DNA from 4 places in the Alteromonas sp. M12 genome. Region 4 is predicted to be linked to each of the others. Evidence: predicted binding sites of a transcription regulator. Region 4 holds the regulator's gene; each other region holds the start of a gene.
The links. The regulator FNR, encoded in region 4, switches genes on or off when oxygen is low (the NO sensors DNR and NnrR bind a similar motif). The targets are predictions, from matches to a motif close to TTGATCTAGATCAA.

Region 1 (5,725 bases), 1.3 Mb from region 4:
CACTGGCAAAAGTAATATTCGGCGCTTTTTCAAACAGTATCTTGGCAATACTCGGCAAAATGGTGGGCTCAAGGGCATCATGCATAGCAATGCGAAAGTGATGTTCACTGGTGAGTGGATCAAACTCCCCCCACTGCTGCAAAATTTGTCTCAGACGGCTCAAGTTATCAATAATTAACGGCGCCATTCGTTTACATGCGGGGGTTGGCATCATTTTATTTTGGCTTCGTTCGAACAAGGGATCTTGCAAACAATCACGTAACCTTTTAACCGCATGACTCACTGCTGAAGGCGTGATATTCAACCTATCAGCTGTTCTTGTCATATTTTGTTCCAGATACAGACTTTCAAATACTTTCAGTAGATTTAAGTCTAACCTTTGAATTTGCTTTATTTCCGCCACACTCCACCATGAATTAAATTCATACAACCAATTAAGTATATTTCATTTCATTCAGATGGCAACAGTGTTTATGCTAGATAAACACGTTAATTATTCGGAGACAATTATGCATTTCGAACACAGTCAAAAAGCACAAGATTACCTTGCTCGCGTAAAAGCCTTTATGCAAGAACACATTTATCCCATCGAGAGCAAGATCTACGCGGAAATGGAAGAAATGAATCCCGCTGGTGATTGGAAAAACTGGAAGCTTCACCCGGATGTTGAAAACTTAAAAAAAGAAGCTAAAAAACAAGGGCTTTGGAATTTATTTCTACCGGACGATAAATTAGGCAAAGGACTGAGCTGCTTAGAATACGCTCCCTTAGCTGAAGAAATGGGCCGAGTCCCCTTCTCCCCTGAAATTTTTAACTGTAATGCTCCAGACACGGGCAATATGGAAGTGCTTTACCATTTTGGTTCTGAGGCACAAAAACAAAAATGGCTAACTCCTTTGTTAGCTGGCGAAATCCGCTCTGTTTTTGGCATGACTGAGCCTGAAGTGGCGTCTTCGGATGCAACCAATATGGCGGCGACCATAGAGCTAGACGGTGACGAAGCGGTAATTAATGGTAAAAAATGGTGGAGCACTGGTTTAGGCCATCCTAATGCCAAAGTTACGGTCTTTATGGGCTTATCCAATCCTGAAAATGACCGGCATGCCCAACACAGCATGGTATTGGTTCCCCTTGATACTAAAGGCATCGAAATTAAACGCATGCTAACCGCTTATGGCGATTACGATGCTCCTTATGGTCATGGTGAAATGCACTTTACCAATGTTCGCGTACCCAAAGAAAATATCATCATGGGCATGGGTAAAGGTTTTGCTATTGCCCAAGGTAGACTTGGTCCTGGCCGCATACATCACTGCATGCGCGCTATCGGTATGGCGGAAAAAGCCCTTGAGCTGGCCATTTTACGTGGACAGTCACGTCAAGCATTTGGAAAACCAATCATAAAATTGGGAGGCAACCAAGAACGCATTGCAGAAGCACGCATGGCAATAGATCAAGCTCGCCTGCTAACCTTAAATGCAGCGTGGAAAATAGATGCTGTGGGCGTAAAGAATGCCATGACAGAGATATCAGCGATAAAAGTGGTTGTGCCTAGAATGCTGCAAAATGTTGTTGATATGGCCATCCAGTTTCATGGTGGTGCAGGCATGTGCAGTGACTTCCCTCTTGCGCGTTTTGCTGCCGGGGCTCGTTCACTCAGACTTGCAGACGGTCCAGATGAAGTGCATCAGGGTATGGTGACTCGCATTGAGCTTAAAAAGTACTTGAACAAGTAAGCTTGTCCTACTTGGTTAATGTAAGTATCTAAGATACTAAGGGAATACACTAGGCTATAAGCTTGATGATACCATCAAGCTTATTTGATGGTTTGAACAACGATTTAATAGGATAAAATTTGACAGCCATTTATTTAATTAGACATGGCCAAGCCTCTTTTGGCCAACAAAATTACGATAAGCTTTCGGATGTCGGACATCAGCAAGCTAAGCTGTTAGGTAATTCATTACAGACTCGGATAGGCGACTTTGATAAGGTGTTTTTAGGCAGTATGTTACGGCATAAACAAACCTTACAAAATTGTTTGTCTGGGATGTCATCCGTAGTTGATGAATCGAATTGGAATTTCGATGCCAATTGGAATGAATACGATCATAACGATATAATTGCCCAAATGGGGCCGGAGTTTACTGATGCACCTTCAGTTAAAAACTGGTTATTAACCCAAAACAATCCAAAAGCAGCCTTTGAGAAATTATTCAACGACGCCATGAATCGCTGGATGTCAGGCCAACACTGTGACGAATATGTCGAGTCATGGGAGCGATACCTGAATCGCATAAAAGGCGCGTTGGAAAATGTGATTAACAACGCAAAAGGTGCCAAAAAAGTCGCGGTTTTCACCTCCGGCGGACCGATTTCGGTGGTTAGTCAATATTTGTTAGGAATCCCGCCAAGCAATGTAATGCAAGTAAATTGGACCCTGGTAAACTGCGGTATTACTAAGTTAGTAAACACCCAATCTAGAGTATTTTTGTCTACCTTAAATGACCATAGTCATTTCGAAGGTCAACATAAATCTTTAATCACCTATAAATAATTTTTAATCATGAAACTCAAAAACATAGGCCAATTATGAGCAGAAAAAACATATTAATTACCGGCGCCAGCTCAGGCTTAGGTAAAGGCATGGCCATTGAATTTGCCAAAATGAACCGAAATTTGGCACTTTGCGCTCGCCGTATTGAGCGGTTAGAAGCATTAAAACAAGAACTACTCAGTATCAACCCAAATATCACCGTCTCAATCAAATCGCTAGACGTAGACAACCATGAACAGGTATTCGAAGTATTCAACGAGTTTCATCAAGAATTGGGACAATTAGACAGAGTGATTGTTAATGCAGGAATGGGAAAAGGAGCTGCCATAGGTACGGGATACTTTCACGCCAATAAGCAGACAGCCATCACTAATTTCGTTTCGGCATTAGCACAGTGTGAAGCTGCAATGGCAATATTCAGACAGCAGAATAGCGGCCATTTAGTGACCATTTCATCGATAAGCGCGATTCGTGGAGCACGAAGAGCGATGAACGTTTATGCCGCCACCAAAGCCGGACTAAGTTCACTCACTGAAGGAATCAGAATTGACGTTTTGGATACCCCCATTAAAGTATCCACCGTACACCCTGGTTTTATCAAAAGTGAAATTAACGAAAAAGTTAAAAAAGTCCCCTTTATTGTAGATACAGAAACCGGCTGTAAAGCAATTATCAAAGAAATAGAAAAAGAAGGCGCAAACAGCTACGTGCCTAAATGGCCTTGGGCAGTCATTCGGCCAATTTTGAGCATAGCTCCACTGAGCTGGTTAAAGAAAATGAGTTAAACAACGAGCAAGCTATGGCTTGCTTTGTTCATTATGATCGCGGTCTGCCAAAAACACCCAGTCTCCTCCCCCACAAAATGCCCCCAAACAAGACCACTAAATAAAATTAATTGATCAAGGTCATTATTTAGTCGTTTAACAGTATTAACCACAGTTTATTTATGGTTATATTATCTACCTAGAGATATCACCTTTTAGCGAATACTTGTTTTGGGTTGGATAACAAATCTATAGGGAATGGGACCAAATGAAATACCTAGATTATGATGTACTTATCGTTGGAGGTGGCGGTGCGGGGTTACGAGCCAGTATTGCTGCAGCTGAGCAGGCACAAGCAGCCGGCCTTAATTTAAGTATCGGTTTAGTTTCCAAAGTTTATCCTATGCGCTCGCACACTGTTGCGGCAGAAGGTGGAGCAGCGGCGGTTACCCGTGAAGATGATAGTTTTGCCGCGCACATTGAAGACACTGTCGCAGGTGGTGACTGGTTAGCAGAGCAATCTGTAGTCGATTACTTCGTGCGCCATGCTCATCAAGAATTAGTGCAATTGGAACACTGGGGTTGCCCTTGGAGCCGCAAAAAAGATGGTTCAGTGCAAGTTCGTCGCTTTGGCGGCATGAAAATAGAACGCACTTGGTTTGCAGCCGATAAAACCGGCTTCCACATGTTACATACGTTATTTCAAACCTCCTTACGCTTTAATCAAATCCAGCGTCTAGATGAGTTTTTTGTGCTCGATTTGTTAGTCAATGATGAACAAATTTCGGGCATTGTCGCCTTGGAAATCGCCACAGGTGAATTGCATTTTATTCGAGCTAAATCGGTCATTTTGGCAACCGGTGGGGCAGGAAGACTATTTCGCTTCAACACCAATGGTGGCATTGTAACCGGTGATGGTATGGCACTGGCCTATCGTCATGGTGTGGCACTGCGCGACATGGAATTTGTGCAATACCATCCCACCGGCCTGCCAGGTTCAGGGATACTGATTACTGAAGCCTCACGTGGTGAAGGTGGCTTAATGCTCAACAAACAGGGCTACCGTTACCTGCAAGATTACGGTTTAGGTCCGGAAACACCTGTAGGTGAGCCTAAAAATAAATACATGGAACTGGGGCCTAGAGACAAACTGTCACAGGCGTTTTGGCATGAACAACAGGCAGGACGTACTGGCCGCTTCGGCGACAGTGACGTTGTCTATCTTGATTTACGGCACCTCGGAAAAGCCTACTTACACGAACGCCTTCCCTTTATATGTGAGCTGGCAAAATCCTATGTCAATGTAGACCCAGTCAAGGAGCCTATACCGGTGCGCCCTGCGGTGCATTACACCATGGGCGGGATCACCACCAATGCCAAGTGTGAAACCTCAATAAAAGGACTCTTTGCCACCGGAGAATGTGCTTCGGTTGGCCTGCATGGGGCTAACCGCTTAGGTTCCAATTCGCTCAGTGAGTTATTGGTATTTGGCCGTCTAGCCGGCGAGCAAGCGGTAGCATTTAGTCAACAGCGAGAACTCACGCCCTCAGCTGATTTAGAAGCTCAGTTTGAAGTTCAACAACAACGTATAACCACATTGCGTAATCAACAAGGTCGAGAAAGTTGGGTAGCGATAAAACGGGAGTTATTAAAAACCATGGAACAAGGCTGTGGAATTTATCGCGATCAAGCAGGATTACAGCAAACGCTGAACACCATCCGAGAGCTCAAAACACGCTATCAACAAATAACAATCGCAGATAAAAGCCTTGGCTACAATACCGAGCTATTGCAGTGTATCGAGCTTGGGTTTGGTATAGATGTGGCTGAAGCAACCTGCTTAGCGGCGTTATTGCGCCGTGAATCTAGAGGTGCTCACCAGCGCCTTGATGAAGGTTGCACCCAGCGTGACGATGAGCAGTATTTACAACATAGTCTGGTTTATTATCAAGCCAATGGTGATGCGCATTTAGCTTGGCAGCCGGTTGATATTTCGTTATTACCACCAGCAGCAAGAGCCTATGGTGATGCAGGCAAAGGAGTCTCATCATGAAAACGATCAGTATAGCTCGCTATCTACCAGAAACATCTCAAAGCCCTTTTGTTCAACAATTTAACGTTCCCGTTGACGACAGCACTTCGGTGCTTGATGCCCTCAATTACATCAAGGAAGAGCTAGATCCTTCATTGAGCTTTCGTTGGTCTTGTAGAATGGCGATTTGTGGCTCATGCGGACTTATGGTCAACGGTGTTCCGAAACTAGGCTGCAAAGTATTTTTACGTGACTACCACGACGAAGTAGTCATAGAACCGCTAGCCCATTTGCCGGTAGAGCGGGACTTAATAGTGGATATGGATGCGTTTTTAACTCACCTAGAAGCGGTCAAACCCTATCTTATTGCCG
Region 2 (5,725 bases), 1.0 Mb from region 4:
TCGTGGGTATTATACCTTGAGCCTCCAGTGCAGTGAGATAATCCCTGAGCACTGGCATTGTTCTAACAACTTTCACGGTTGTCGATTAGAACCCGGACAAATCGCAGAGTTTGACTATCAAGTTACGCCAAGTCGAAGGGGGCCTTCGCAAATTTCGGCTACTGAAATTAAAGTCGAATCGAAGTTTGGCTTTTGGGATTATGTGTATTGGATTGAACACGTTAGCGAACATAAAGTATTCCCTAATTTTACTGCCATTTCAGATTTAGCTGGTTTGCAAGGTAGCGTTAACTTAACCCAAGCAGGCTTAAAAAAGTTTAATAAACGTGGCAGTGGCATGGATTTTCTGCAGTTACGTGACTATCGTGAAGGCGAAAGTATTAAACAAATTGACTGGCGAGCAACTAGCCGGTTTAACAAACTCATTTCAAGAGAGTATCAGGAAGAAAAAAATCAGCATGTCATCATAATGTTAGACTCAGGCCGACGTATGCGTGTGCAGGACGACGATCTGAGCTATTTTGATCACGCACTTAACTCATTGATCATGCTGTCTTACACCGCTTTGAAAAATGGCGACAACCTTAGTTTGCAAAGCTTTGGAAGTGAGTCTCGCTGGTTAAGTCATGTTCGAGGGGCCCAAAATGTCAGTAAAGTCATGCAGCATTTTTATGATCTGTATCCGCAAAAAATAGCCAGTGATTATTTAAGTGCAGCCCAAGAGTTGTTGGTCAAGCAACCGAAACGAGCGTTAATTTTGCTAGTCACTTGTCTTCGTGATGAAGATTTTGAAGATTTGCTCAAAGCGGTACAATTACTTAAAGCTAAGCATTTGGTGGCGGTAATTAGTATCGAAGAGCCTATTTACAAGCGTATTGACGACGAGCCTGTAGAAACGTTCGAACAAGCAATTATGTATGCCTCAGCCCATAAAATTAAAAAATCCATAGATCGTAATGTACAACGCTTAAAACAAAAGGGCGTAATTTGCATCAATGCGCCAGCTTCTCACCTCACTCCAAATGTATTAAATACCTATTTGAGTATTAAAAAGGCTGGCTTACTGTAGCGTTCAAATGTGAGCCTAAGCTGTTTAAATGACGGTTGAGTATCTATGTATATGTTGATTTTTAATATACCCGTCAAAGCTCATACAAATATTTCTTATCAGCAATCTAGCTTTGTTTTTGACCTTAATTTGCAATGCATCCACTTCCACAAGATTGTCGTCTACAAAAGGTTGTAACGAACGCAGACTTTGCTGGAAATAGCTGTCGAAATGAATGTCGTATAGGTTTTCAACTTGGGATTTGTCGACTTGAAAATTACACATTAATTGGCTAATGACAAAGCCCCTTATTTGGTCATCGAGATTTAATTTAACCCCCTTGTGAACCGCGTTATCTGATTCATTTAAAGCTTGGTAATAGTCGGCTAACTGTTTGTAATTCTGACTATAACAGTCACCAATATTACTAATAGCCGATACGCCAAACCCTAATAAATCACAGTTTGCATGGGTGGTGTAACCTTGGAAGTTTCGGTGTAATTGGTGGCGCTTTTGAGCCAAGGCAAGTTCGTCATTAGGTTTGGCAAAATGATCCATACCGATCATCATGTAGCCTGCATCTAGGAATCGTTCAATTGCCAATTTCATCAATGCCAGTTTTTGCGCAGCATTGGGGAGCCATTCATCACGCAATTTGCGCTGCGCTGGAAAGCGTTCAGGTAAATGCGCATAGCTAAACAGCGATATCCGTTGCACACCCATTTGAATCACTTTGTCCAAAGTGCGTTCAAATCGTTCGGGTGTCTGATGGGGCAAACCATAGATAAGATCTAAATTAACGGATCTGAATCCAATCTTATTCGCTTGGTTAACTATTTGCTCGATCAATTCAGTGGACTGAACTCTATTTATCGCTTTTTGCACCTGCGGATCTATATCTTGAACGCCGATACTGAGTCGATTAAAACCGATGTTAGCAAGGTGATCGATATAGTCTAAAGTTAAGTTTCTGGGATCTATCTCTATGCCAATTTCAACATCTTGGCTGAGAACGAAATGGCTTTTTAACACGGCCATTAAATTCGAAAGTTGTTGTTTACTGAGAAAACTGGGCGTACCTCCGCCTAAGTGAATTTGCCGAACAACATGCTTTTTAAAGAGCTTTTGGCGCTGGGTAATTTCACCTATTAAATAGAACATATAGTCGTCCGATTTTTCAGGGTGACGAGTAACTATTTTGTTGCAGCCACAGTAATAACAAAGGCTATGACAGAACGGAATATGTATATAAAGAGACAGATCTGTATTAGGTGAGGTTTTTACTGCTTTGATCAAATCATCATTGTAGAAAGACTCGTTAAAGGATAATGCCGTAGGGTAGGAGGTATAACGTGGCCCATTAGTATTATACTTTTCAAGTAATTGAGGATCGAAAAAGCGTTTTGAGTTCATGTTGTTTTCGCAATAATCATTTAGTCATTGCAGTTTAATTGGTTAGCGAAATCCTTTATTGATCTTGCGCAATATTTTGCTGATTTTAGAAATGTATTAATAAAAGCCGAATTGGAAGTAAAAAAATGGCAGATAATCTGCCATTTTTTAGGTGTGAATACGTACTGCCGTCGTTAGCGTTCTCGATAACCAAAAAACTTATTTGCTATGATTTCTTCAGCAACACTTTGTGGAACCGCATTTTCCCATTCTCCGCGACCTGAGGAGAGTTGTTTCAATAAGTCTCGGGAGTAAATCGAAAATAATTCGTTATCACTGCACTCAATACCAGCAAGGTAGCCATTTTCCAATAAATGTCGATATAAGAAGCGTAGATGTTCTGGCACTTTAACTAGGGTGAAATCGTTAAGTTGGCCATTCTCGTCTATCTCAGGGTAAATATACATTCGGGTATTGTCTGGAAATAGTTTACCAAAACCTTCCATTATTCCGCCTTCAACCCCTTTATAGCTGTCTTCATCAAAAATCTGCTTGATGTTAACCATGCCCACTACAATGCCAATTTGCATTTTGGTGTATTGGCGGAAGTAAGCCCGCAACGAGAAATAACGGGTATAGTCTGAAACCATTACGTTATAACCCAACGAATTAAGCAATTGCACTCGCGCTACTATGTCTTTTTCGGGCATTTGCGCGTCATTCCCTTTCATATCATTTAATGATATTTCAGCAATAACCGCGGTATTCGATTTACTCACATCTTTTAGTTCATAAAACGAGGTTTGCCCTTGTTCTATCATATCTACATTGAGTTTAGTGACTGGTCTGAACGAGCCGCGAATGGTTAGGATATTCTTTTTGTACAACAATTCAGCCGGGATCGCCACGCTGCCATCGGGTTTGAACATAACTGCACGGGTCTTCCAACTGCGGATTAAGTGCAGATTCTTCGCGCGATTGTCTACATCAAGGAAGTAAGGACCTTTGAAGTCGATAAAATCAATTTCAACACGGTTAGGTTTTATATTATCGGTTAATGAATCGATAATCATTTTAGGATCTTCAAAATAGAAATAAGCAGCGTATATTAAGTTCACACCAATTACGCCTAATGCTTGCTGCTGAGCTTCAGCATTGTCGTCAAACATGCGCACATGTACTTTGATATCAGAAGGCTCTGCACCAGGGTACATTTGAATACGAATACCAATCCAAGCGTGACATTCGTTTTTGCGGCCAAAGCTCTTAGCAGCTACTGTTGCGGCATAGGCAAAATAACGAGAACTTTTAGAGCGAATATTGCCAACTCGATCTACGACTAAATCGAATTCTTGTTCCATCATTGCTTGAACGCGAGCTTGGCTCACATAACGTCCGTCTTGTTGCACGCCATAGATAGCATCTGAAAAAACCATGTCATAGGCAGACATTGTTTTAGCTATGGTTCCGGCTGCCGCGCCGGCTATGAAAAATTGTCTGGCAACCTCTTGTCCTGCGCCTATTTCAACAATAGTCCCGTATTTTTTTTCGTCGAGATTGATTCGTAATGCTTTTTGACTTGTTGATCTAGAACTGACTTGTTTATCCATTAATTTCCCCAACTGATGTGCCACGGTGGAATAGTAGAATATCCTAAAAAAGAGTTACAGAGAAAATTTGTATTAAATAACTGAAACTTACGTGACTACATCAGATGGAATGCTGTTAAAGCTAGTTTAAAAATAGCAAATTTAGAATTCTGACTTAAACTTAGGGTGGTTTATTTATGGAGGCCACCATTATGAAAATGCTTAAAATGCTATTAGTAATGAGTTTGTCTTTTGCCTTAATTGCATGCAGTCCACAACAGGCAACGTTGTCAAGTCAAACATCTGAAGAACAGCCCTTGAAAGACTCTCAACTGTCAACTGATAACGAAGTTGAATCCCCTCTTTGCTCATATAGTTTAGGTTTTGATATCTGGGAACCTTACCAATACATCAACGTTGATGGTGAGGTGAGTGGCGTCGATATTCAAATTATCACTGGTGTTATTAATGAAATGGGATGCACGGTTTCTTATGTGCAAGGTACCTGGGTTTCGCTTTTAGAAGACTTACGCTTAGGTAACGTCGATATGCTCATTGGCGCATCAAAAACCCCAGCGCGAGAAGAGTTCGCGTATTTTAGTGCACCTTACCGCACTGAGCAGTTTTCATTGTACATACGCAATGATGATAAAAAGCGTGCCGCCTATAATGATATAGATGAGTTTATCGCTAATGGTAGCAAAATAGGCGTCGTAGGTGACTACTATTACGGGCCTCAAATTACCATTTTGCAAGATAGCAAAGCGTCCTCTAGTAACTTTGTGAGTGGTATTATGGGGGAATTAAATATTGCCCGATTATTAGATATGGATATTGACGGTTTTTTAGAAGATAGCTTTGTGGGAGCGTCAATACTGCGCAGAAAAGGATTAGATAACTACATTGTTGAACATGGCTTTACAGTTACTACTGGAGATATTTACGTCATGTTCAGCCAGTCAAGTGTAGCTGAAGCGGATGTTCAAAAATTTAATTCGGCGTTAGATGACTACATGCAAATGGATAGCTACAAACATACGCTGCAAAAATACAGTAGATAATGTCAAAGATGTTTGCATTGACTAAGCGTTGCGCGGTTTTTTAGGTGTCATTGTCAAGAGTTCTGTACATTTCCACTATTCATTTGGTATAAGAGCATCACAAATCAAATGATGGGGAAGTAATGGAACTTAATTTAAATGAATCTGCTGTTGAACTGATTCAATTGTCACTGGCACCGGTGTTTTTAATTGTTGGTATGGGTCAAATGATGAACGTCATGACCGGCCGTTTAGCGAGGATCATTGATCGGGCTCGTTACTTTGAACGAATTGGTGATGTTGACCCATCTAAGATTACCGAAAAAGCTAAAAATGAATTAAAAGCCCTACGCCGCAGAATGCGCTTTGCCAACTGGGCTGTTACGTTTTTAACAGCAGCAGCTGTGACCGTGTGTCTGGATGTTATTTTATTGCTGATGAATGGATTGACTGTGGTGAATTTGGATACGACTATTATTTCGATGTTTATTCTGGGAATGGTGCTTATCACCGGTGGATTGATTTCGTTTTTCTTAGAAGTCAGTGTGGCTAACGCTTCCCTTAAAATTCCATCATACAAAGACTATTAAAAAAGCCATGTTAACATCAGTTAACATGGCCAATGAACTAAAAACAGATATAATAGATTAATGTCC
Region 3 (5,725 bases), 1.9 Mb from region 4:
AAATGGCTATTCTAATGGTATTCCAAATCTCTTACTTTTCCCCAGAACACACGGTATGAGAACAAGGTGTAAGCAAAAATACAGGGAATAACAATAAGTGCGCCATACAAAATAACCCGTAGAGACTCAGGTGCACTTGCTGCTTGCCAGATATTCAATTCGCCTGGCACCACAAAAGGATAAAAACTAAATGCTAAGCCGACAAAACTGAAGGTGAAAATGGCTGTACAGAGTACAAAGGGTAACCAGCAACCAGCGTCATCTTCTAACGGTAATCTTTGCAGCGTGAAATACCCAATCACAAAAAAGGCAAAACATAATATTGGTACCAACGCGATAAAATAGGCTAGCGGAGGTTGCGTCCAGCGTTCGAACACAAAGGGATTAATTAACGGGTTGATAATACACACAGCAAGGATCCCCACTAAACATACTTTCCCCGCATTCTTTGCCCATTTTACCGATCTAATTTGTAACTCGTCTTCCGTTTTCATGATTAGCCAGCACGCGCCAATGAGCGCATACGCCATTGCTACACCTGCGGCACTGAGTAAACTGAAGCCAACGGCTTCTATACTGGTTTCAAATCCCATCACAAACATGCCCAACATATAACCTTGAGAAGCGGCCGCAATGAAAGATCCTAATTTAAATAGCTTGTCCCAACGGTCTTTTTTATGAGCGATTACCTTGGCTCTAAAATCAAAGGACACTCCTCGAATTATTAACCCAATCAATAACATGGCGGTAGGCAAATAAAGTGCTTTCAAAATAATACTGTGGGCACTAGGAAAAGCGACTAACATCAACCCGACTGCTAACACTAACCAAGTTTCATTCGCATCCCAAAATGGGCCAATTGAGGCGATCATTTTGTCTCTTTGTTGTTGATTGTCCATAGGTAAAAGCAAACCAACGCCGAGATCGTAACCGTCGAGAATCGCATAAACTAGTACTGAGAACGCCATTAAACCGGCAAAAATAATAGGTAAATCGTGGTCTAAGAACATTAGTTGGCCTCCGCAGTCGCTGTGGTGCGAGCTGGTGTGTACTCAGCCGCATCGTATTCTTCAATTTCTACTGACTTTCTTGCCATGTAAAACAAAGTTTTTATGTATGCAAACAGTAAGAAAGCATACAGCGTCAAATACATCGCCAAGCTGACCCCAACGTTTTCTGGCGCAATATCAGTTACCGCATCCGCCGTGGTTAATATGCCGCTTACTAAATAAGGTTGGCGACCTATTTCGGTAACGTACCATCCCGCTAAAGTTGCAACCCAACCTGAAAATGTCATCCCAATGAAGAATTTCAGCATCCATGGTGAAAGTGACTTTTTCCGCCATAAGTAGAAGCTCGCTAACCAACTACTGAATAGCATGAGCATTCCTAGTCCAACCATGATTCTAAAGCCATAGAACACCGGCTTAACGGGGGGATGTTTGCCTTCAAATTCGTTTAGACCTCTAATTTGTCCGTCTGGATCATGGGTTAAGATAACGCTGGCCATCTTTGGAATGGCTATTTCTAAATGGTTAGTGCGCTGCTCTTCATCAGGGACAGCAAATAACAGTAGTGGTGCGCCATTTGTTGTTTCCCAAACGCCTTCCATTGCTGCAACTTTTTGAGGCTGATGCTCAAACGTATTAAGCCCATGCATGTCACCCATAATCACTTGTAATGGTGTGAGTATTGCGGCTAGGAAGATAGCCGTTTTTAAAGCTAAATTAGGGGCTTTTTTGTTATCGCCTCGAAGGATTCGGTAGGCTGAAATTCCGGCAATTAAAAAACAAATGGTTAACCCTGATGCTAACAGCATGTGCCCTAATCGATATGGAAATGATGGATTAAAAATAATCTCAAACCAGTCAACCGCATAAGCTACGCCATCGCGCATCTCAAAACCTGTTGGGGTATGCATCCACGAGTTAAGGGCTAAAATCCAAAACGCTGAAAGTGAGGTTCCTATTGCAACTATAAAGGTAGATAAAGTATGGAGCCAAGGCGGCACGCGGTTAATACCAAATAACATCACGCCTAAGAAGGTTGCCTCTAAGAAAAACGCAGTCATTATTTCGTAGGCCAAGAGTGGCCCCGCAATATTACCTACCGTAGCCATAAAACCTGGCCAGTTGGTGCCAAATTGAAATGACATTGTAATGCCACTCACCACACCCATTGCAAACGTGAGGGCGAATACCTTTACCCAAAAACGGTAGATTCGCATCCACACTGGATGTTTACTAATGTGAAAACGAACGCGGAAATAGAAAAGCATCCAGCACATAGCAATGCTTATGGCTGGAAATAAAATATGAAAACTAATGTTAGCTGCAAATTGAATGCGAGAAAGTAGCATTACATCTGCCATTGAAACCCCCTAGCGGCGCTGATTTTAGCCGTTGTTTATTTAAATTTAAAACTCGATGAATTTAACCCTGCGTACGGCGATAATCTGCTTTTTGCATGTTTGATTTAACTGCTTTTTAGGAACTTATCCTTCATATCTAAGACCTTTCCGACGCCTGAACCTAACTTCATTAAGGTTGCCATTTTTTCAGGACTCAGACGTTGCAGTTCTTCACTCCACTGTGTGACGTTTTCTAATAAGTCATGGATCTCTTGTAACTGTCGTTGCGCATATTCTTCTTGTTGATTTGCCGGTGTAACCAAAAGAGTATCTCGAAGCACGCTCATAGTGGGTTCAATTTCCCGTTTTCGACGCTCTTCAAATACTTTATTGGCCATATCCCAAATGCTGCCTAAAGATTTAAAATAGTCTTTTCTATCTCCGGGAACATGATGCATTTGCACTAGTCGCCACGACTGTAATTCTTTCAATCCCATACTGACGTTACCGCGAGAAACATTCAGGGCCTCTGCAATATCATTTGCGCTTAAAGGCTCTTCACTTATTACTAAAAGCGCATACATTTGACCAACAGTTCGATTAAAACCCCATCGACTACCCATTTCACCGAAATGCATAACGAAGGTTTCTATCATGGGTGTCATTTTCATAATCAAGACTCTTTTCTGAAGTTTCAGTAATTTCTGAAAATTATAAACGCTAATTGATGCAGATCAAATATTATTTTATTTATTTGTGTTTGCTATTGGCGGAATGGTTAAGAGTTTCGGTGAGGATTTTTGTATGAAATATGCTTTTTGTACTGAGCGAAGAATAATATTTAAACCAAATTAGCAGCGTTTATTGCGATTAGATCCCTACTTAATCGCAATAAAGGGTGTCTTTTTGGATGTTTTTTTCAACACATTTTAGCCGTTAAAAAGCGAACTGGCGATGGAGGCAGCTAATTGATATTCATAAAAATTTTATACTTTTTCATTTTTTGCTAATCCACTTCTTAAACAAAATAATTTTCTAAATAAAATATTTTTTTGAAATTTTAACGAAAGGCTAATGGTCTTTAACTTACATAATGGACTACATTGTTCAAAAAGTAGCCCGTTTTTCACAACTAAATATTTTGAGGATACGATTTATGAAACATAACAATTCGATTAAAACTGCTTTACTTATTGGTGCCACTCTTGCCGCTTCTCAAGTCGCCGTTGCTAAACCAAATGATCAATTATCATTAGCAGATGCGACACCTGAAAAAGTGAAAGTCGCTTTCCAAGAATGGAAAGATGGCAATAGACTACGTGGACGTAAAGACAAGTGTTATGGGATTGCTTTAGCCGGTGAGAACGATTGTAAAGCTGGCGCTGGCACAAGTTGTGAAGGGACTTCTACCGTTGATTTCCAAAAAAATGCATGGACTTATGCACCTAAAGGTTCATGTGAATACATAATCACACCAAATGGTGCTGGTTCTAAAGACCCAATTGCTTAAGCGTTTCATTTCCGAATGATAAAGCTAACTGAATTGCCCGCAGATGCGGGCATTTGTTTAAAACCAGAACATTTTGACGCTATACCAAGTAAGGTTGATGGTCATTTATGGTTCGAAGTTCATGCAGAAAACTACCTGATGCAGGGTGGTCCTAGACTTGCAAAATTACAGGAAGTTGCACAGCGATTTCCGTTAAGCATTCATGGTGTTGGGGCTTCGCTTGGTGGACCAAACCCACTTAATCCCGAGCATCTCAAGCGATTGGTTCGTTTAGTCAATTCGGTTCCTACCGCAGCTTTTTCTGAACATATAGCTTGGTCAGGTGCTGACGGAAATTATATGGGCAATTTAATGCCTACACCAATTACCACTCAATCCCTTCTTCGTACTGCCGAGAATATTGACCAGTTACAAAATGCAATTCAACGGCCCATACTGATAGAGAATCCTGCTAATTATCTCAACTTTAAATCTGACATGTCCGAAGCGGAATTTATGATGTCTTTGGTGAATAAGACTAGCTGCGGTATTTTGCTGGATGTTAACAATTTATTTATAAGCGCGAACAACACTGGGATTGACCCACAGCAATACATTGGCAATCTTGAAGCTACAGCTATCGGTGAGATTCATGTGGCTGGTCATTCGGTTGACCCTATCGAGAAAGATTTGTTAATTGACTCTCATGATAGTGATGTGTCGAATGCGGTTTGGGCACTTTTAAATGATGCTTTAAGTCACATTGGTCCTTGTCCTGTGCTGATAGAGCGAGATGCAAATTTACCGCCGTTTGCTGAACTGCTGGCAGAACGCAATATTGCACGAGAGCTAATCCAAAGTAGTAAAGTTGTTAGCTATGAGTGATTTTCATTTCGCCTTAATGGGCTATGTACAAACTGGAGACATACAAGATGTCACCGAACATCTTGATGATGGACAAAATAAACGTCGCTTGGCGGTATATCGGAACACCTTTATTAGTAGTTGTATTGATGCGTTGCAACGCAAGTACCCAAGTGCTGAGAAGTTATTAGGTGAGGACTTCTTTAAAACCTTAACTCGACAATTCTGTTTAACTAACCCGCCCACATCACCTGTTTTGGCAGAATATGGTGAAATTTTTCCTGAGTATTTAAACGATTTTTTGCAACATAATCATCCTGAACTTAGGTATTTATGGGATATATGTAAATTGGATCGAGCTTGGCATCATGCCTATTTTGCCGATGATAAACCTTCTCTTGGTCAAGATGAAATTGAATCCCTAATTGAAGATATCGAATCGAAATCACTGTCTTTGCACCCCAGCGTGCAGTTAATCAAAAATGATTGGTCGGTATCGTCTTTATGGGCACAGTTAAGAGTCAGTAACCTAAGCGAACAAGTCGCCATCGAGAATACAACTGAAAACCTTCTATTGTGGCGAGACAATAGCAGCATTTTGCATCGAGTCATTTCTGAATCAGAGAGCCTATTTATTTCTAGTATTTACGCAGGCCGAACTTTAGGTGAAGCCGCGGATGTGGCGATGCAAAATGGTGAAATAGACATAAGTGAAATATTTAGTCAGTTACTACTTAATAAATTACTAACATAAGAGAAAAAAAATATGAAAGCCCTAATGAACCTATATGCTGACATCACGGCCAAAGTCAGCTTGTATTTGACCGACATAACATTACTTCTTGCTAGGCTATTAGCAGCAAGTGTGTTTTTTCAATCAGGATTAACAAAGTGGAATGGGTTTCTTAGTTTTAATCCGGATAAATATGATTTATTTTTATATGAATTTTTCTGTCCAGATCCAGTTCGTGAGGGGGCGTTACTGCTGTGTGATCCTAATACGTTAGATTACGTCGAAGGGT
Region 4 (5,725 bases):
GCCAAAGCTCAAGGTATCACCACACTTTTGACAATTGATGGTAGTCGAGTACAACTTGAGTTTTTATCAGGCAAACCCACTTCTGGTGAAGCGTTAAAACTGCATTTTTATCATGCAACGCTCCAAGATAATGATTTTTCGTTATTGTTGACCCAAGATGCAAATGGCAATTACAAAGCTAATGCAGAGAAACCTATTACTGGTAAATGGAAGTTAACTCTTTCACCTTTGAATGAGCAATGGAAGATAATGCAGGATACAGGTTTACCACAAAAAGCCCCTTTCAACTTTAATCCTTAATGCAAAATAGTAACTCACAAAATTGCTATCATTGTGGGCTTCCAATAATAAATGGAGAAGTCTTCTGGGCAGACATCTTAGGTGAGCCTCGCAAAATGTGTTGCCCTGGCTGCCAAGCTGTGGCTGAAGCAATTGTCAGCAACGGACTAGAAGATTATTACCGCTTCAGAACCGAATTTGCCGACAAGGGAGATGAATTACTAACCGAAACACTCGATACCTTAAAAGCATACGATCATGAAGAGATTCAGCAAGAATTTGTGGTCGATGACGGCAGCCAAAAACAAATACAATTAACCATCGAAGGAATAAGCTGCGCTGCCTGTGGTTGGCTGATTGAAAAACAACTTTTAAAAACGCCCGGAATTAAACGAATTGCAGTCAACGTATCTGCACGTCGAGCAACGATTAATTGGATAGATTCAGAACTAAAACTTAGTGAAATCATCGGACAACTAGAATCTATCGGCTATCACGCACTTCCCTTCCAAGCAGACGAACATGAAGCCTCTTATCAGAAAGAATCCAAGAACTATTTAAAACGAATTGGATTGGCTGGCTTAATGAGCATGCAAGTTATGATGTTAGCCATTGGTCTTTATTTCGGCATTTTCGGTTCAATAGATGATGCGACCAAAGAGTTTCTTCATTGGGTTAGTTTTTTATTGACCACCCCGGTTGTACTGTATTCTGGATTTACTTTTTATAAAAGTGCTTTTAGTTCGCTGCGGATGGGATCTGTAAATATGGATTTTTCGGTTTCAATCGCAATTATTGGCACTTTTGTGGCTAGTGCCTGGGCAACCATTTCCCATACGGGGGAAATCTATTTTGAATCCGTATGTATGTTTATCTTTTTATTACTGATTAGCCGATTTTTGGAACATCGTTCACGACATCAGGCCAGCCTAATATCGGCAAATATGTTTAAGTATATTCCATTAACGGCGATGCAAATTGATGACGATAATAAGCAAACTTCGGTATTAGCCAAACATCTTAAAAAAGGACAAAAAATAGTAGTCCGTCCTGGAGAAACTTTTCCAGTAGACGGGGTAATAATCAACGGAAATGGCAACGTGGATGAATCTATGTTGACCGGTGAATCAGAAAAAATCAGAAAAAGCACCGGCGCTCATGTCTATGGCGGAACCATTAATTTATCAGGTTCTTTTGAAATTGAAGTTGAAAACGAGCTTAAATTGTCCCTGGTGAACAAAATTTTACGCCTTCAAGAGTTAGCTCTTTCAGATAAACCCAAGGCAGCTGTATATGCAGATATTGCCTCCAAGTACTTTATTGTAATTGTTCTAGGTATCACCTTAATAAGTTACGTTGGCTGGCTGGCTTATCAACCAGAACGCGCTTTTTGGGTTGCCATATCAATCCTAGTTGCGACCTGCCCTTGCGCCCTTAGCTTGGCAACGCCGACGGCTTTAACCAGTGCAATAGCAAAATTAAATCAATATGGCTTATTAGTTAAAAGAGCAAATATTATCGATGTTATGCCTGATGTCGACACCGTGATTTTTGATAAAACAGGCACGCTAACCAATGGACATTTCAGTGTAAGTGACGTCGAGCTCTTTAACGCAGCAGATGAAACTTTTGTTTATAATTTAGCTGCTGGATTAGAACTCTATTCAAAACATCCGATATCTCACGCGTTTCAATCTCAGACCCCCTGCGCAGTTTCCCAAGTAGTTACTGTGGCGGGAAAAGGTTTACAAGGAACCTACCAATCTCAAGTCGTTAAGATAGGTAACATAAGTATTCTTGATAACAGTGATGGTTTACGACCCACTGAGGATGACTCTCGAGTTTATCTGCAATTGGGCAATCAGTTAATTGCTGCATTTAGCGTAAAAGATGTAGTTAAAAAAGACGCAAAACAACTCGTCGATGACTTACGCAGCAAACAATTGGTGATGTTAAGTGGTGACTCAGAAATAAACGCGTCTTTGGTCGCTGATTCTTTAGGTATCCCAAACGTTTATTTTAGACAAACGCCAATACAAAAACTGACATACATTCAAAACTTACAAGCCAAAGGACACAAAGTTTTGATGATTGGTGATGGCATCAATGACGCCCCAGTTTTGGCCGCTGCTGATGTATCAATTGCGGTAGGTGACGCCAGTGACATGGCGAAACGTTCTGCCGATATCATTTTATTAAATTCAAAATTAAGTAATGTTAAGTTTGCTGTTAGTATGGCGATTAAAGTGCGTACCAAAATCAAACAGAACATGGTTTGGGCCATTGGCTATAACGCGTTAATTCTTCCCCTAGCAGTAGCCGGATATTTAAGCCCGTGGATGGCCGTAATTGGCATGTCGTTAAGTTCAATTATTGTGGTCGCAAACTCTATTCGTTTACTACGTTAACCAGCGCTAATAGGAAATTAAAGTGAGTATCATTTATGTGCTAATCCCCATCGCTATTGTGCTAGTACTGTTAGCCATAGGGATCTTTTTTTGGGCGGTCAAATCCAATCAGTTTGAAGATTTAGAGCGTCAAGGATACAACATTCTATTCGATGATGACGTGGATAAAAAAGTACAAGTAAAAAAGCCAAAAACTAACGACAAATGAACGACTTAAGCTGGTTTTCTGCAATATTAATCGGACTTGCTGGAAGTGTGCATTGCGCTGGGATGTGCGGTGGAATTGTGACCTCATTTACCTTTGCATTACCAAAGAATAAGTCACAATGGCCGTATTTAATTGCCTATAATTCAGGCCGCATTTTATCTTATAGTTTCGCTGGCGCAATCGCTGGGCTGTTGGGTCAGATCGTCACCACAAAATCCTTTATCAATCCTCAAGCACTGACTCTTTTTGGCGGAGTATTTATGGTTCTGCTTGGATTATATGTGGGACAGTGGTCAAAACTACTGGTTAAAGTAGAAAAAGTTGGCGCTATTTTTTGGCGTATAATTAGTCCCATATCAAAGCGTTTCATTCCCTTTAAACACCCAATCTATGCTGTACCCTATGGCCTAATCTGGGGCTGGTTGCCCTGTGGATTGGTTTATTCGACGTTAACATGGAGTGTTTCCACCGGCAGTGCGGTACAAGGTGCTATCACCATGTTTTGCTTTGGCTTGGGAACTTTGCCCATCATGTTAGCAATGGGAGCCAGCGCCAGCCAAATAAGAGGATGGTTGACCCAACCAGTGGTAAAACGAAGCGTTGCAGTCTTATTATGCTTATTTGGCTTGATTTTATGTTACCAAGGGATTCATAATTGGTAACTAATGAATTAATTGGAATTAACTAATGTCAGATCCGAACAAGTTCAGTATTCGCTGTCAAAACTGCAGTTTTAATCACCTATGTATACCGGTGGCTCTGAATCAGACTGAAATGGAGAGTTTGGACGAAATCATAGAACGCAAGCGCCCTTTGCATAAAAATGATCAATTAACTATTCCTGGGCAAAAATTTACGTCGCTGTTTGCAGTAAGAACGGGCTCATTTAAATCTTACATAACCTCTCCCGATGGCGAACAACAAATTACAGGGTTTCATTTTCCCGGTGATATTGTCGGCTTTGATGGACTATTTTCTGAAAAATATCAAAGTTATAATCAAGCGATGGAAACCTCCATGGTTTGTGAGTTACCTTACGACAAGTTAGATATTATGAGCGCACAACTTCCTACACTGCGCAAAGAAATGCTTAAAATTATGAGCACAGAAATAAACCAAGATCACAGTCTCATGATGTTATTAAACAAGCGCACAGCAGAAGAACGTCTTGCCCACTTCCTAATTAATCTATCAGATCGTTTTCGCTCTCGCGGTTTTTCTGAATTAGAATTTAATTTAACCATGACCCGAAACGAAATTGGTAATCACCTTGGTTTAACTGTTGAAACCGTGAGTCGTTTACTCACCCGTTTTCAAAAAGAAAATATCATCAAAGTTGATGGGAAATTTATACAAATTCTCAATTTGGCGGTACTTAGAGAGAAACTTGGTGAACACGTTTTAAATAAACAAGCCTGCGGTTAAGTCTTTTAATTTAAATTGATTCAGGTCAAAACAATTAGTCTGTTAATTGGCAAACTAGCTAAAGTAGCCATACACTTAATATACGTAGTGTAAACGTTTGAAGGGAATTAATTTATGTCCGTATTTAACAAAATACTAGCTGTTGTAGACCCAACTTCAGAAGATCAAAAAGCGTTTAGAAGAGCGCTTTTATTGGCAGAAAAAACCGGCGCTAGTATTACCGCGTTTCTCTCCATATATGATTTCTCTTATGAAATGACCACTATGCTCACCGTGGATGAAAGAGAAACGATGCGCCAAGCTGTGGTGGATGACAAAACCGATTGGCTTGCCAATATAGTTGAACCCCTAGCGGCTAACTCATCTATTTCAGTAGATATAAAAGTGGTCTGGCATAATCGGCCATATGAAAGTGTATTGTTCGAAGTGATTGATCACAGCTATGATTTAATCGTCAAAGGAACCCACGAGCATGACACCCTAAAGTCAGTGATATTCACCCCGACTGATTGGCATATCCTACGTAAATCACCGGTTCCAGTTTTACTTGTTAAAGAACATGATTGGCCTATTAATGGCAATATTTTAGCTGCGGTAGATGTGGGCAGTGAAGATGAAGAACATCATAGCTTAAACAAGTTAATCACTAAAACCGCTGGATTGATGGCTGATTTACTGGAAGGACATGTAAACTTGGTTAATTCTTACCCAGGTACACCGGTTAATATTGCCATCGAAATACCAGAGTTCGATCCGGTTGGCTATACAGAGTCAGTTAAACAACACCACGCCAAATGTATGCTTGAGCACGCTCAAGAATTCAATATCCCACAAGAAAATCAGCATCTTAGTGAAGGTTTGCCTGAGGATGTCATTCCTTCAGTGGCAAAAGCTATCGACGCAGAGTTAGTGGTTATCGGTACTGTAGGTCGCACCGGTATTACAGCCGCCCTTATCGGTAACACGGCTGAACATACAATAGATTCACTCAATTGTGACGTTTTAGCAATTAAACCAGAAGGCTTTGAGTGTCCTCTTAAACATTAACCTTACATAACCTTGTGATTCTTAGAAAATGACTGCAAACATTTAAATTTAGGGTGTTTATGTCCTTTATGAGGACAGGTATAATCCGCGCTGATAGCAATGTTTTTCTAGGAATAAGATGAGTAAGGTCGAGTCTCTGTCTGAGAGTAAAAAATACAGTTTTAATAAACTTCAAAAGCGCCTAAGACGAAATGTAGGCAAAGCAATTGCCGATTTTAATATGATCGAAGATGGCGATAAGGTAATGGTCTGCCTGTCTGGCGGAAAAGACAGTTACACCATGCTTGATATTTTAATGTTTCTGCAAAAGATTGCGCCAATTAAATTTGAAATTATTGCGGTTAATTTAGATCAGAAA

Region 1: frdA (fumarate reductase (quinol) flavoprotein subunit) is a predicted target of FNR. The motif match lies at 3,453-3,466, and genes of this name have one in related genera.
Region 2: hemN (oxygen-independent coproporphyrinogen III oxidase) is a predicted target of FNR. The motif match lies at 2,520-2,533, and genes of this name have one in related genera.
Region 3: VUI23_RS02615 (GbsR/MarR family transcriptional regulator) is a predicted target of FNR. The motif match lies at 3,075-3,088, and genes of this name have one in related genera.

What each region holds. Positions count from the first base shown of each region.
Region 1 is NZ_CP144164.1:1,192,480-1,198,204, reverse strand. It holds gene VUI23_RS05060 (LysR family transcriptional regulator) at 1-403, opposite strand, end outside; gene VUI23_RS05055 (acyl-CoA dehydrogenase family protein) at 510-1,736, shown strand; gene VUI23_RS05050 (histidine phosphatase family protein) at 1,856-2,557, shown strand; gene VUI23_RS05045 (SDR family oxidoreductase) at 2,593-3,342, shown strand; gene frdA (fumarate reductase (quinol) flavoprotein subunit) at 3,590-5,374, shown strand; gene VUI23_RS05035 (succinate dehydrogenase/fumarate reductase iron-sulfur subunit) at 5,371-5,725, shown strand, end outside.
Region 2 is NZ_CP144164.1:3,533,710-3,539,434, reverse strand. It holds gene VUI23_RS15230 (DUF58 domain-containing protein) at 1-1,069, shown strand, start outside; gene hemN (oxygen-independent coproporphyrinogen III oxidase) at 1,094-2,461, opposite strand; gene VUI23_RS15220 (TonB-dependent receptor) at 2,635-4,050, opposite strand; gene VUI23_RS15215 (transporter substrate-binding domain-containing protein) at 4,242-5,090, shown strand; gene VUI23_RS15210 (DUF2721 domain-containing protein) at 5,213-5,659, shown strand; gene VUI23_RS15205 (c-type cytochrome) at 5,717-5,725, opposite strand, start outside.
Region 3 is NZ_CP144164.1:608,270-613,994, forward strand. It holds gene cydB (cytochrome d ubiquinol oxidase subunit II) at 12-1,010, opposite strand; gene VUI23_RS02610 (cytochrome ubiquinol oxidase subunit I) at 1,010-2,371, opposite strand; gene VUI23_RS02615 (GbsR/MarR family transcriptional regulator) at 2,476-3,021, opposite strand; gene VUI23_RS02620 (DUF2282 domain-containing protein) at 3,507-3,860, shown strand; gene VUI23_RS02625 (DUF692 domain-containing protein) at 3,876-4,724, shown strand; gene VUI23_RS02630 (DNA-binding domain-containing protein) at 4,717-5,457, shown strand; gene VUI23_RS02635 (DoxX family protein) at 5,470-5,725, shown strand, end outside.
Region 4 is NZ_CP144164.1:2,535,001-2,540,725, forward strand. It holds gene VUI23_RS10800 (FixH family protein) at 1-300, shown strand, start outside; gene VUI23_RS10805 (heavy metal translocating P-type ATPase) at 300-2,687, shown strand; gene ccoS (cbb3-type cytochrome oxidase assembly protein CcoS) at 2,710-2,895, shown strand; gene VUI23_RS10815 (sulfite exporter TauE/SafE family protein) at 2,892-3,557, shown strand; gene fnr (fumarate/nitrate reduction transcriptional regulator Fnr) at 3,583-4,320, shown strand; gene uspE (universal stress protein UspE) at 4,435-5,367, shown strand; gene ttcA (tRNA 2-thiocytidine(32) synthetase TtcA) at 5,504-5,725, shown strand, end outside.